DNA from 4 places in the Paenibacillus sp. PK4536 genome. Region 1 is predicted to be linked to each of the others. Evidence: riboswitches for the same ligand, from Rfam matches in the RefSeq annotation. Region 1 holds a riboswitch; each other region holds the start of a gene.
What was found. A riboswitch is a leader RNA that binds a small molecule or an ion and turns the genes downstream of it on or off. The one in region 1 is predicted to bind thiamine pyrophosphate.

Region 1 (3,286 bases):
GCATCCATGTAGACGCAGGCAGACCGCCTTTACGATGCATCACTTTGCGCATGGTCGCCATCAGTTCCCGATTGGTGACTGGATTCGGCGACGTACAGTTAAATACTCCTTCCAGAGATTCCCACTCTTGAATAAATAAAATAATTTGGAATAAATCTTCAACATGAATCCAGCTAAACATCTGCTTGCCTGATCCTTGATGACCCCCTAGTCCAAAGCGAACAAGATTTTGAAAAGGAGTCATAACTCCACCGCCTGGGCCCAGTACAATTGCTATTCGTAATGCCGCTTGTCGTGTATGAGGAAGGTTAAACGCGAAAAAAGCTTCTTCCCAAGCTTTGGCAACATTCACTGAAAAGCCAGTCCCGATCTCGCCTTTCGTCTCGGTCATCGGACGATCTTCTGCATGACGATAAATAGTCGCTGTACTGGAATTCATCCATACCGCAGGTGGATGCTCACAATCCAAGATAGCGTTTCCAAGAGTCTGTGTGGTTTCTACTCGGGAATTCATAATCTCACGTTTGTTCTGCTCGTTATAACGACAATTGACCGATTTCCCCGCCAGATTAATCACCATCTCTGCGCCATCTAACGCTTGCACAATCCCTTGATAATCATCCCATGCGATATGTGGAGATTGTCTGGAAATGATCTGAACATCTATATTCATAGCTGTAAATTTTTTTTCCAAATACTGCCCGATAAATCCGGTACCGCCTGCTAATACCACTTTACGTGTCATCCCCATCAACTCACTTCTATTCAGATATTTTAATCTGCGTGCAAATACCTAATAATATCTATATTTTACACCATTTTATAAGTGTATAACGGTAAAAAAAGGAAACCACAAGATTCTTATAGCAGTTGACAGTCTCTTCAATCGTGTGTACAGTAAGATGCAAATGAATCGAATGACCACTAGGGGAGCCTTTGTGTAGGCTGAGACGGGAAGATCCCGGACCCTTGGAACCTGATCTAGTTCATACTAGCGTAGGAAAGTGGAGACTGTGCAAGAGTACCTGTACAATACGTACACCTATTCTGCCGCTCCATCACGGGGCGGCTTTTTTGCATGTATTTTTCCATATATTCCAGCAGTGGTCCTTCTTTATTAACCAAGCATCGATCATGATGCTTCAATCTAAGGAGGATACAATCATGACATTTTCACAGGAAATTAGACAGGCAGCAGACCCTATTTTTGAAGCGATTTTCAATCATCCCTTTGTTCAAGGCATTGCCAAAGGTGATCTGCGTAGTGAGCAGTTAATCCATTATGTAAAACAAGATTTTGAGTATTTGAATTCATTTATGCGTATCTATGGAACAGCGATTGCCAAGTGTCCAACACGCGAAGATATGGCGATGTTTAATGAACAGATTTCATTTGTGCTTCATAGTGAAATTCATCCTCATAATAATTTCTGTGATGTAGCAGGCGTAAGATATGAAGATTTACAAGGATACGCGCTTTCGCCTTCGTCTCATCATTATATTCGTCATATGTTAACGGTAGCTCATGAAGGTGATCTGGGTGATATTTTGGCTGTATTATTGCCTTGTCCGTGGACATACTGGGAAATTGGTGTGAAGTTACTGGAAGAGGTGAAGCCTGATGCATCTCATCCTTTTTATGATTGGATCAGCTTCTATGGCAATCGAACAGATACAATAACGCATCAATTTTGCGCTCGCTTAGATCAATGGGCAGAGCAGACAACACCTACACATCGTGCACGTATGAAAGAACATTTTCTACTGAGCTGTCAATTTGAATATATGTTCTGGGACATGGCTTACACGCTACAAGATTGGCCTGTACCGATGGAGGTTGCACGCGTATGAATGCTCAGCCGATCCATATGACATGGAAAATGAAAGAGGTTGTGTTAACAGTTATTTTAGCCGTAGCTTGCGGTGTGATTTATCTAGGATGGTCAACGTTATGGATACCGATCTCAGCACTGGTTGGACCGGTAGGTGCAGGATTTATGTTTGGCATCTGGATTATAGCAAGCCCGATTGTGGCTTATATTATTCGTAAGCCAGGCGCGGCGCTAATTGCTGAAGTAGCGGCAGCGGCTGTAGAGCTATTAACCGGTAGTCATTTTGGCTTATCTGCCTTATTGATCGGTGTGTTTCAAGGGATTGGAGCAGAGATTGCTTTCGCTCTATTTGGCTACAAACGATATAACTTGATGACTCTCATGTTGTCTGGTGCATTGGCAGCGGTAGGTGGAGTCCTTTATAACGTTATTGCTAACGGATTCGGTTACTATACAACTCAGGTATTGCTGTTAACGCTGATTATTCAAATGATCAGTGGAATGATTTTAGGTGGAGGGTTAGCTAAGATTGTCGTAGAAGCTTTGTGCAAAACAGGAGTGTTGGATCAATACGAAATTATGAAAGCACGTCGGAAGAAGGGAAAACCTAATGGAATCGCTTCTGGAGTGTAAAGACCTGTCGGTACGCTTTTATAATCGAGAAGCTAACGTTTTGAACGGTATTGATCTGTCGATTTCACGAGGTGAAAAAGTACTTATTTTGGGACCTAGTGGAAGTGGGAAGTCGACACTATTATCTGTGTTATCAGGCATTATTCCTGAACATGTAGAAGCCGAGGTGGAAGGTGAGATTCGATTAGCCCCTCAATGTGGAGTCATGTTCCAAGATCCAGATTCCCAGTTCTGTATGCTTCATGTGGATGAAGAGATCGCTTTTAGCTTAGAAAATCGCTTGATTCCCCGTGCTCAAATGGATGCCATGATAGAGACTGTCATGAAGCAAGTAGGTCTGGATATAGATGTGCATACGCCGATCGAGACATTGTCTGGTGGCATGAAGCAACGATTAGCATTAGCATGTCTGTTGGCACTTGAACCAGAAGTTCTTTTTTTCGATGAACCGACCGCACAATTAGATCCAGTCAGTCGTAAAGAAATCTTTCAATTGCTACATGAACTAGCAGATCAGCATGGACAGACAATGGTATTTGTCGAGCACACTTTAGATGGCTGTATACAGTGGATGGATCGAGTCATTCTTATGAATGCACAAGGCAGTATGATTGCGCAAGGAGAGCCAGCAGAGATGATCCAGCGATATCGTGCAGAGATGCAAGAAGCAGGCATCTGGCAACCCAAATTATTTCCGTATACATGGGAAGATGTGCAAGACTATCCTTCGCATCCATTAGCCCAGCGATTGCAACAGACTTTACAACAACGACGTGCTTCTGCATTAGATGCAGACCAAGAAAGTAAAGGTGGGTCTGCTA
Region 2 (3,286 bases), 2.0 Mb from region 1:
GACATTATTTCGGGATGTATCTTTTCGTCTGCTTGCTGGAGAGCATGTAGGCTTAGTCGGTGCGAATGGCGCTGGCAAATCAACACTAATGAATATTATGACAGGTAAACTGTTAAAAGATAGCGGTAAAGTCGAATGGGCTCCGCGTGTACGTTATGGTTATTTGGATCAGCATACGAAGTTAACTGAAGGAAAAACAGTACGCGATGTACTTAAAGATGCTTTTCTTCCTTTACTGGAATTAGAACAACAACTAAACGAAGTCACTAACCAGATGGCAGATGCTTCACCTGAACAATTGGAAGTATTGTTGGAGCAAATGGGTGATATCCAAGAGCAATTAGAAATTGGAGATTTCTATTTACTAGATACCAAAGTTGAAGATATGGCTTATGGTCTGGGTCTGAATGTAATCGGACTTGATAAAGATGTAACAGCATTAAGTGGTGGACAACGTACCAAAGTATTACTTGCCAAATTACTACTTGAAAAGCCTAATGTATTGTTATTAGATGAGCCTACCAACTATCTGGATGTAGAACACATTCAATGGTTAACGCGTTATTTACAAGACTATCCGCATGCTTTTGTATTGATTTCGCATGATACGGATTTCATGAATCAAGTTGTTAATGTTATTTATCATTTGGAATTTGCCAAATTAAATCGGTATACAGCTGATTATGCTAAGTTTTTGGAAATGGCAGATATTCAAAAGCATCAACATATTGAAGCATTTGAAAAACAGCAAGATTTTATCAAAAAACAAGAAGAATTTATTCAAAAAAATAAAGCACGTGCATCGACATCAGGACGTGCGAAAAGTCGTGAAAAGCAATTAAATCGGATCGAGCGAATCGACAAACCGGAAGAATTTGCAAAGCCGACATTTAATTTCAAAGAAGCACGTGCAAGTAGTAAAACGGTATTTGAAGGTAAAGACTTCGAGATCGGTTATACTCATGCTTTATTGCCTAAAATGACTATGAATATTGAACGTGGCGAGAAAATTGCTATCGTAGGCTGTAATGGTGTAGGTAAATCAACTTTGCTCAAAACAATTCTAGGTAAACTTCAACCGGTTAGTGGTAAAACGTATCTTGGCGATTATTTACATTCGGCTTATTTTGAACAAGAAGTACGCCCGGATCAATTGACACCGATTGATGAAGTATGGAATGAATTTTCGCATTTGAGTCAAAATGAAGTTCGAGGTCACCTAGCACGTTGTGGATTGAAAAATGAGCATATTACACGTCCTATGCGTATGTTAAGTGGTGGAGAGCAAGCGAAAGTACGCTTATGCAAACTTTTATTACGTGAAAGCAACTGGGTATTGTTCGATGAGCCTACCAATCACTTGGATGTTCATGCTAAAAACGAACTGAAACGTGCTTTAAAAGCATACAAAGGTACGATCTTGCTTGTTTCTCATGAACCTGAATTTTATGAAGATTGGGTCACTAAAATTTGGGATGTTGAGCAATGGTCTGAAGCTAAAGCAAAATAATAGATGTATAAATAAAGCTAACAATATCATTTATGTATAATAATTTTGGATGTATATTTGCTTTTGATTTACATTATTTGTATATTATATTTCTATAATGATTTGCTTTATCGAAATCTGTTTGCTAAGATGAATAACAAATCGAATAGCTTGAATGCACTAGGGGGGCCGCTTGAGGCTGAGATGAAAGTAGATATTGCTTTCGGACCCTTTGTACCTGATCTGGATCATACCAGCGTAGGGAAGTGGTAGCAGAGTTACGGAAATGTTAGATCATATTGTATGTACGATTAAGTCATTGACTGTATGGAGTAGAAATTATTTTATACAGAATTAGCTTATGACGATTGTCGATATGTTGTCCGTTATTCTAATAATAATCTTGTTTGATCTTAGACAAGAATCATTATTTTCTAAGTTTATACTAGCCACTTCTTTATTCATAAGAAGTGGCTTTTTTGCGTTCACTTATACATATTTTGAGGGAAGGAGAGCATATATCTTATGGAGCTTCATGCCATCAGTACAGGTCAACGATCGATCGATCAGCTTGTGAAGATAGCTTCCCAGATCTATTCATGGACGACCGCTATTCATATTCGTGAAAAAAAGTGGTCTGATTCTCAGATCATTAATGCTGTCCAGCAGTTGATTCATACAGGAGTGCCACGATCCAAAATCAGGATCAATAGCCGACCTCAATTAGCAGTGGATCTGAATATAGGTGGTGTGCATTTGAGTGAACATATGTCTTATATAACTACAGATGATCCTCTTTCAAGATGGAAAGTCGGGCGATCTGTTCATAGCATAGAGCAAGCATTACAAGCTCAAGATGAAGGGGTCGATTATCTTTTTTATGGACATATTTATGCGACTACTTCTAAGCCAGATCTGAGTCCACGAGGATTGGATCAATTAGAAAAGCTTTGTCATGCTGTATCTATACCTGTGATTGCTATAGGTGGTATTCAACCCGAACATTGCCAAGACATTCATCAAGCAGGTGCTACAGGAATAGCTGTCATGTCGGGTATTTTTGAGGCGGAACATCCACAGCATGTCTGTCAGTTATATAACGAAAGTATTCAACAAGTTACTTTTACCGATCTACAATCACAATCATTAGGAAAGAAGTGAATCGGCGGATGGTTCATCTATCGAATGGTAAGACTAATCATTATGACGTGATCGTTGTAGGCGCTGGCGTTATCGGGGCTGCGCTTGCTTATGAACTGGCACAGCAAGGAGTCAAAGTCGCTTTGCTGGAAAAAAATCAACCCGCTTCTGGTGCGTCAGGGGCAGCAGGTGGAATGTTAGCGGCTCATTCAGAACATTTCGCTCATCAAGAGTTGTATCAATTGGCATTATACAGTCAATCGCTCTATAGCAAGCTGGCTACTGATCTATTGGAGCAGACAGGGATTGATATTGGACTGCGAACAGAAGGATTTTTGCTACCCATGACTGCTGTTCCTACACATACTGATTCCCAAGTAGATCGCAAAGAGTGGTGGAGTCCTTCACATTTAGCACAAGTGGAGCCATATATTTATGCTCCTTCTGGCATGATCTACAATCCAGATGAACCGCAATTAATTCCAGCTTTGCTCAATCAAGCCCTTGTTCAAGCAGCGATTCAATATCATGTTGATTTTTATCCAGAGACTGAAGTATATCGCTTACTACATTCGCAAAAGAAAGATCATATTACAGGTGTAATCACTAACCAAGGGGAGATCTATGCTGAACAAGTAGTTTTAACAACAGGCTTGT
Region 3 (3,286 bases), 940 kb from region 1:
TATCGTCATTCGACATCACGACTTGGATCTGACAGCTAGTATTCATTATCCAGAACAGGAACCGCAATTAGCCGGACGGGGCAAAAGCCGTACACCGCTGATTGTGATCTGCCATGGTTTTGTAGGCAGCCGCATTGGAGTGGATCGCCTATTTGTTAGTACAGCCCGTGAATTGGCGGCTGACGGTTATATGGTGGTTCGTTTTGATTATGCAGGTTGCGGTGAAAGCAGCGGCGAATATGGCAATGAAGGTTTAGAATCAATGGTTGCTCAGACTCGTACTGTACTTGATTATGCGATGACTTGCAGTGATATTGATCCGATACGGGTCACTTTAATTGGACATAGCTTGGGCGGAGCTGTAGCGATTCTGACATCGGTACGCGATCAACGTGTCAAAAGTCTGGTGCTCTGGTCAGCAGTAGGGCATCCATTTAACGATATCGTCAAATTAACAGGACGTGACAAATACGATCAAGCAGTGATCGAAGGCAAAGCCGATCATCTAGGGTATTCATTTACGCCGATATACTTTGATTCACTTGGCAATTATCAACCGTTTCAAGAAGCCAAGCAGTTTAATGGCGATGTGCTCGTTATTCATGGAACAGGCGACGATGTGATCCCTGTCGATTATGCCTTTTTATATCAAAAAGTATTCTGGACACGTTCAGAAGGACGCTGTGATAAAGAGATCATTTTTCAAGCAGATCATACGTATTCTAACGGCACACACCGACGTGAATTGCTGGACAAAACCCGTCAATGGCTTACAGGACGTGAAGTGGCTCAGACCGATTGGCAACACTGGATGATATAAGCGTTTGGCAATATAAACACTTATATCGTAAGATATTTTGCTATCGCAAAAATCATGTTCGATTGGACTAGAAGAAGTAGCGCTTATACTGCCAAGCGCTTGTATAGTAAGATATTAACCAATTTCTCACTCTTTACCAGATCATTCACCAGTGGTATGGTAAGAAAGAACAATTGAATAGTTACTGATTTCACTAGGGGAGCCTGTTGGCTGAGACGAAAATGGATTTTCGGACCCTTGGAACCTGATCTGGATTATACTAGCGGAGGGAAGTGGAGGCTAAATTTTCACTCAAGTTATGTCTACCTGAATGAATGTTTGACCCATTTGTCTCTTTAGAGATGGATGGGTCTTTATTGCGTTCAGCCCTTATAAGATAAAGCCTAACCTTTTCTACATATAATCCAAATAGAATAGGGTAATCGCAAAATATCTATTTATTACAGGAGGCTAATTAAATGAGCTTTTTAGCAAAAGTACAAGCACAAAATCCACTTGTTCATAATATTACGAATATGGTCGTGACTAATTTTACAGCCAATGGATTGCTGGCTTTGGGCGCTTCTCCTTTTATGGCATATGCCCATGAAGAAGTAAAAGATGTGGCTGCAATGGCAAGTGCTGTGGTGCTCAATATCGGTACGCTTGATCCTTATACAGTCGAAGCTATTCTCCAAGCAGGACGCTCAGCCAATCAAGCAGGTGTACCTGTTGTATTTGATCCGGTAGGCGCAGGAGCGACACCTTATCGTACCCAGTCAGCGATACAGATTACTGAGCATGTCCAGATTGATGTGTTACGTGGCAATGTGGCTGAAGTCGCTAATGTCATCGGCGAACAATGGCATATCAAAGGCGTAGATGCAGGAGCAGGCGAAGGAAATATGGTCGAGATTGCTGAACAAGCGGCTCGCCAATTGAAATGTATCGTAGCAATCACAGGCGAAAAAGATGTGGTCACTGATGGCAATACCACCTATACCATTGCAAATAGTCACAGCATCTTAACACGGGTCACAGGCGGAGGTTGCCTGCTCAGTGCTGTTGTGGGTGCATTTATCGCAGTGGCTGATCCTACAGAGGCACAAGAACGCTTAAACGCTGTAGTTGAAGCACTAGCGTTTTACGGCATCGCAGCAGAGATTGCTTACCAACAGACCGCAGGACAAGGTACAGGTAGCTTTCAGATCGAATTTATCAATCAACTCTCTCTAGTCACACCCGATATCGTATCCACCCATTCAAAAATCGCAAAAGTCTAGCGCTTGGCAAGATAAGCGCGACATCTTCTAATTAAATAAAATGTGATTTTTGTGTAACAAAATATCTTACGATTAGCGCTTGGCAAGATAAGCGCGACATCTTCTAATCAAATCTATCCAAAGGAGTGAAAAAAATGAGCGTATATCAAGCTTTAACGATTGCTGGTTCAGATAGTGGAGGAGGCGCAGGGATTCAAGCCGATCTCAAAACATTTCAAGAACTCGGAGTTTATGGTATGTCTGTTCTTACTGCTGTCACGGCTCAAAATACAAAAGGGGTACAAGGAGTCTATCCGGTAGAAATTGAAGGTATTATTCAGCAATTGGATTCGATTGGTACAGATCTACAACCGCATGCTGTCAAAACAGGGATGTTATTTAGCGCTGAGATTATTCGTCATGTCGCTCAAAAAGTAAAACAGTACCAGTGGCAACATCTAGTGATTGATCCAGTGATGGTAGCCAAAGGCGGCTCTGTGCTTTTGCAACAAGAAGCATTACAAGCGCTCGTCTCGGATCTGATCCCGTTAGCAGAGATCATCACTCCGAATTTACCAGAAGCAGAGCTACTCACAGGGATATCGATCACCAACATGCAACAGCGTGAACAAGCCGCCACACAGTTAATTGATATGGGTGCAACGTATGTAGTGATTAAAGGTGGACATGATGCATTGACTTCAACCGTTGTGGATTTGTTGTATGATGGACAACATTTTGAATATTTTGAAAGCAAGCGTATTGATACAATGCATACGCATGGGACAGGCTGTACTTTTTCAGCGGCATTAACGGCAACATTAGCTCAAGGTAAATCGATCCATGAAGCTGTAGATACCGCCAAGCAATTTATTCAAGCCGCGATTGAAGATGGACTGGGAATTGGTTCCGATCATGGGCCTACTAATCATTTTGCGTATCAACAAAGGAGCCGGGTCTATAATGTCTAAGCCAGATCAACACCAATTGCGCCAGTATTTACGCCTTTATCTAGTGATGGGTAGTGTCAATTGTACACAAGCACCAGAAGAAGTATTAACATCTGCCATCGCAGGAGGGATTACTCTTTTTCAATTCCGTGAAAAAGGAGTCGGTGCACTCACAGGGCAAGCGTACTATCAACTGGCTGAATCTCTTCAACAGATCTGTAGAGAGCATAAGATTCCGTTTATAGTGAATGATGATATTGAATTAGCGATTGCAC
Region 4 (3,286 bases), 570 kb from region 1:
CGACAACGACTAGAATCGCTAAAAACATATGATCAGTACGGAATGCTGATTTCTGTAACATCATATAGTAGCCTATTCCCTCACTACTGCTGATCCATTCTGCGATAATTGCACCCATCACACTATAGGTTGCTGCAATTTTTACGCCAGAGAAGATCGAAGGTAAGCTAAAAGGCAATTCTAATTTCCAAAAGATTTGGCTTTTGGAAGCACCAATCATTTGCATATAATTGAGCATTGTTCGATCGGTTGTAGCCAGTCCGCTGAGTGCCGCAATCGTGACCGGGAAAAAGCAGACGAGAATAATCACGATTAATTTGGATAAAATACCAAATCCGAACCAGATGACAAGTAGCGGTCCCAGTGCAATCGTCGGAATATTTTGACTCAAAATCAATAACGGATATAGCGCTGAACGTAGAAACGGAGTGTAATGAAGTACTCCTGCTACCAGTAGACCTACAGCGACCCCGATACTAAAACCGGATAATGTTAACTTTAAAGTTGCCCATGTATGCAGACCCAGTCGATCTTTTTCACTCCAAGCTTCATGTCCAATTAACGCAGGACTTGGCAGAATCCATGCTTCAATATGGAATAGACTGGTTGCCAATTGCCAGATGACCAATAATAAAACAACCGCCCCCAGGGGCGGCCATATGCTTTTCCACCATGATCTCATAGCAGACATTAGCGGTACTTCTCGGTCAATCCATCCATACTGATACCGGATGGACTATGTGCAATCTTGATCTGAGAAATGATACTAGGACTACCTTTCTCCACCAAAGCTTCATGCATTTGACGAACCACTTCTAGCAATTCGCTAAGTTCGCCTTCCATAGTAGTCTCAAGTGGATGAACTTCATATTTCACGCCGGATGCTTGAATCACTTCAATCGCCCGATCTACATAATCATAAGAGTTCTCGCCTGCTTGTGTTTTGGGAATTACTTGAATACTGAGTAACGTATGTGCCATTCTATCCATCTCCTTATGCTCTATTTAGTCGTTGCCGCAGGTAAATAATCATTGGTGTAGGCTTTAGTTGCATCTAATGGACTATCGAGCAATTTTTGCTTGAACATCCAGTTGGCATATCCTTCCCAGACGGATTGTTTTTGTTCACCCCAGCGTGGTGCATCATCTTGATAACGTGGAGATAACCATTCTTGACTGGCTTTTACTAATTTAGGATCAAGATCAGGAACAGCTTTGAGCAAGATATCCGCAGATTCGTCTGGATGCGCAATCGCATATTCATACCCTTTACTGGTTGCCGCCATAAATGATTTGACCAATTCAGGATCGGTAGAGATCTGCTTCTCATTGGTTACGATAACAGGGGTATAGTAATCCAGTTGGTCAGAATAATCTTTAACATATAACATATCTAACGGCTGACCACGAAGTTCAGCTTCTATGCCTGTCCATGCGTAGAATATCCAGGCAAAGTCGATTCCTTTTTGTACTGCTGTAAAATAGTCGGCATTCCCGATATTCACACTTTTAACTTTGCTAACATCGCCGCCGTCCGTGTCCATAATTGATTTCATGACAGCTTCTTCAACAGGAGAGCCCCAAGCGCCATAGGATTTGCCTTCCATATCTTTAGGCGTCTTGATCCCGCGATCTGTAGGTGCCGCGAAGCCAGAAGTATTATGTTGAATAACAGCAGCAAGCGAGACGAGTGGAACACCTTGTACTCTAGCTTGTGTGACACTTTCTTGGTAGCTGATTCCAAAAGGCACTTCACCAGAAGCGACCATCGTATCTGCTCCGCCTTGTCCGGGCGCTATAATTTCGACATTCAATCCTGCTTCTTTATAAAAGCCCTGTGCTTGGGCTACATATAAGCCGGTATGATTTGTATTGGGTGTCCAGTCTAGAACGACTTTGACATCTTTAAGTGTAGATGTATTGCCCGCTTCATCTGTTGTATTGGTTGTACTTGCTGCTGAACCACATGCAGTTGTGATCCATAATAAACCTACCATTAACCATGGTAAGCTTTTCCGCCACCCTTTTTTATTTCCAATCATCCTAACCCTTCTTTCTGTTCAATCAAATAGTAGAATCGGTCTTCACTTGATAAAAGGCATAAAAAAAACGCCCCCATCGGGACGACATAGGTGCAATTATAAGCTCAACATACAGCATATAACGACTTGTTACTTTCCTACGCTGGCATTATCCAGATCAGGTATAAGGGTCTGTATTTATCACAATACACTCTCAGCCAGTTGCAACTAGCTCCCCTGTACGTATGCGGTTTTTTTACATTGTAATTATAGACCAGAGGGTATCAACTGTCCAGTACAGAGAATGCGTTGTCATCAGCAATAGACAATCTATTTCGGTTCAGGAACTCGGTCTAAGGGTATTTACATATACGGAAGTTTGTAACTAATAAAGTTCCATTCAATCTTTTTCTATCATATCTATTCGATATACATAGACTAAGAAATTGAATACACCCATACGTTTATATACAGGAGGAGATTGATCATGAGTAAAACAGCTGAAGAACAAGCAATTTTGACTGCATTAGAAGGTAACCCATTTTGTGCACTAGGTACTGTAGAAAATGACAAACCTAAAGTACGTTATATGGCGCTATATAATGAAGGCTTAAATATTCATCTCGCGACGAACCGCAAAACACATAAAGTCGAAGAGTTAGAAAAAAATCCGAACTGTTATGTATTGTTGGGTTATGAAAAAGGCGGCACAAGTCAAGTCGTTGAAATTGAAGGCGTAAGTTCTGTATCTACAGACGACGAACTCAAAAAACGTGTCTGGAAAGAAGAATTTAAAGAATGGTTCTCCGGTCCAGAAGATCCTGATTATGTGATCCTAGATATCAAACCACAAACGATTGAATATACAGATAAAGATGGCAACAAACAAACTTGGACTGCATAATATTCTTTTTCAAAAGAATTAAATAGGCAGTAATAGTATAAAAAACTCGGGATTTGAATTTGCGAAACAAGTAAAATGAATGCAAAATTCAAATTCCGAGTTTTTTCGTCTTTTTATTTCCAAAAAAAGGATAAAATAGGTACTTGAGGAACTTGATAAGGTATGCCCAAATAAGGTATAAAAAGATAAGTAGAATTATTTTAGATCATAACATGTAAAATGCCGATGGTGGGATAAACTGAGAGTTCTTATTGTAGAACTGTAAAGGAACTATACTGGAGGTGGTTTCCTTGAATTTAAAACAGATTGAACAGCAGATCGAACAGGAACGCCGCATACTGAACCAGATGGCAGAAGAACA

Region 2: linked by a shared signal. The riboswitch ahead of PO903_RS18105 (thiamine phosphate synthase) and the one ahead of tenA (thiaminase II) in region 1 are both predicted to bind thiamine pyrophosphate.
Region 3: linked by a shared signal. The riboswitch ahead of thiM (hydroxyethylthiazole kinase) and the one ahead of tenA (thiaminase II) in region 1 are both predicted to bind thiamine pyrophosphate.
Region 4: linked by a shared signal. The riboswitch ahead of PO903_RS07415 (ABC transporter substrate-binding protein) and the one ahead of tenA (thiaminase II) in region 1 are both predicted to bind thiamine pyrophosphate.

Annotation. Positions count from the first base shown of each region.
Region 1 covers NZ_CP126313.1:1,057,823-1,061,108, reverse strand. Annotated here, with positions in the region: gene PO903_RS04940 (TIGR01777 family oxidoreductase) at 1-745, opposite strand, end outside; TPP riboswitch at 917-1,020, shown strand; gene tenA (thiaminase II) at 1,165-1,851, shown strand; gene PO903_RS04930 (ECF transporter S component) at 1,869-2,465, shown strand; gene PO903_RS04925 (ABC transporter ATP-binding protein) at 2,443-3,286, shown strand, end outside.
Region 2 covers NZ_CP126313.1:4,092,223-4,095,508, reverse strand. Annotated here, with positions in the region: gene PO903_RS18110 (ABC-F family ATP-binding cassette domain-containing protein) at 1-1,510, shown strand, start outside; TPP riboswitch at 1,662-1,771, shown strand; gene PO903_RS18105 (thiamine phosphate synthase) at 2,015-2,650, shown strand; gene thiO (glycine oxidase ThiO) at 2,659-3,286, shown strand, end outside.
Region 3 covers NZ_CP126313.1:1,997,631-2,000,916, forward strand. Annotated here, with positions in the region: gene PO903_RS09095 (alpha/beta hydrolase) at 1-820, shown strand, start outside; TPP riboswitch at 1,006-1,108, shown strand; gene thiM (hydroxyethylthiazole kinase) at 1,279-2,082, shown strand; gene thiD (bifunctional hydroxymethylpyrimidine kinase/phosphomethylpyrimidine kinase) at 2,217-3,032, shown strand; gene thiE (thiamine phosphate synthase) at 3,025-3,286, shown strand, end outside.
Region 4 covers NZ_CP126313.1:1,626,328-1,629,613, forward strand. Annotated here, with positions in the region: gene PO903_RS07405 (ABC transporter permease) at 1-682, opposite strand, end outside; gene PO903_RS07410 (MTH1187 family thiamine-binding protein) at 691-981, opposite strand; gene PO903_RS07415 (ABC transporter substrate-binding protein) at 1,002-2,042, opposite strand; TPP riboswitch at 2,159-2,270, opposite strand; gene PO903_RS07420 (pyridoxamine 5'-phosphate oxidase family protein) at 2,509-2,925, shown strand; gene PO903_RS07425 (aspartyl-phosphate phosphatase Spo0E family protein) at 3,216-3,286, shown strand, end outside.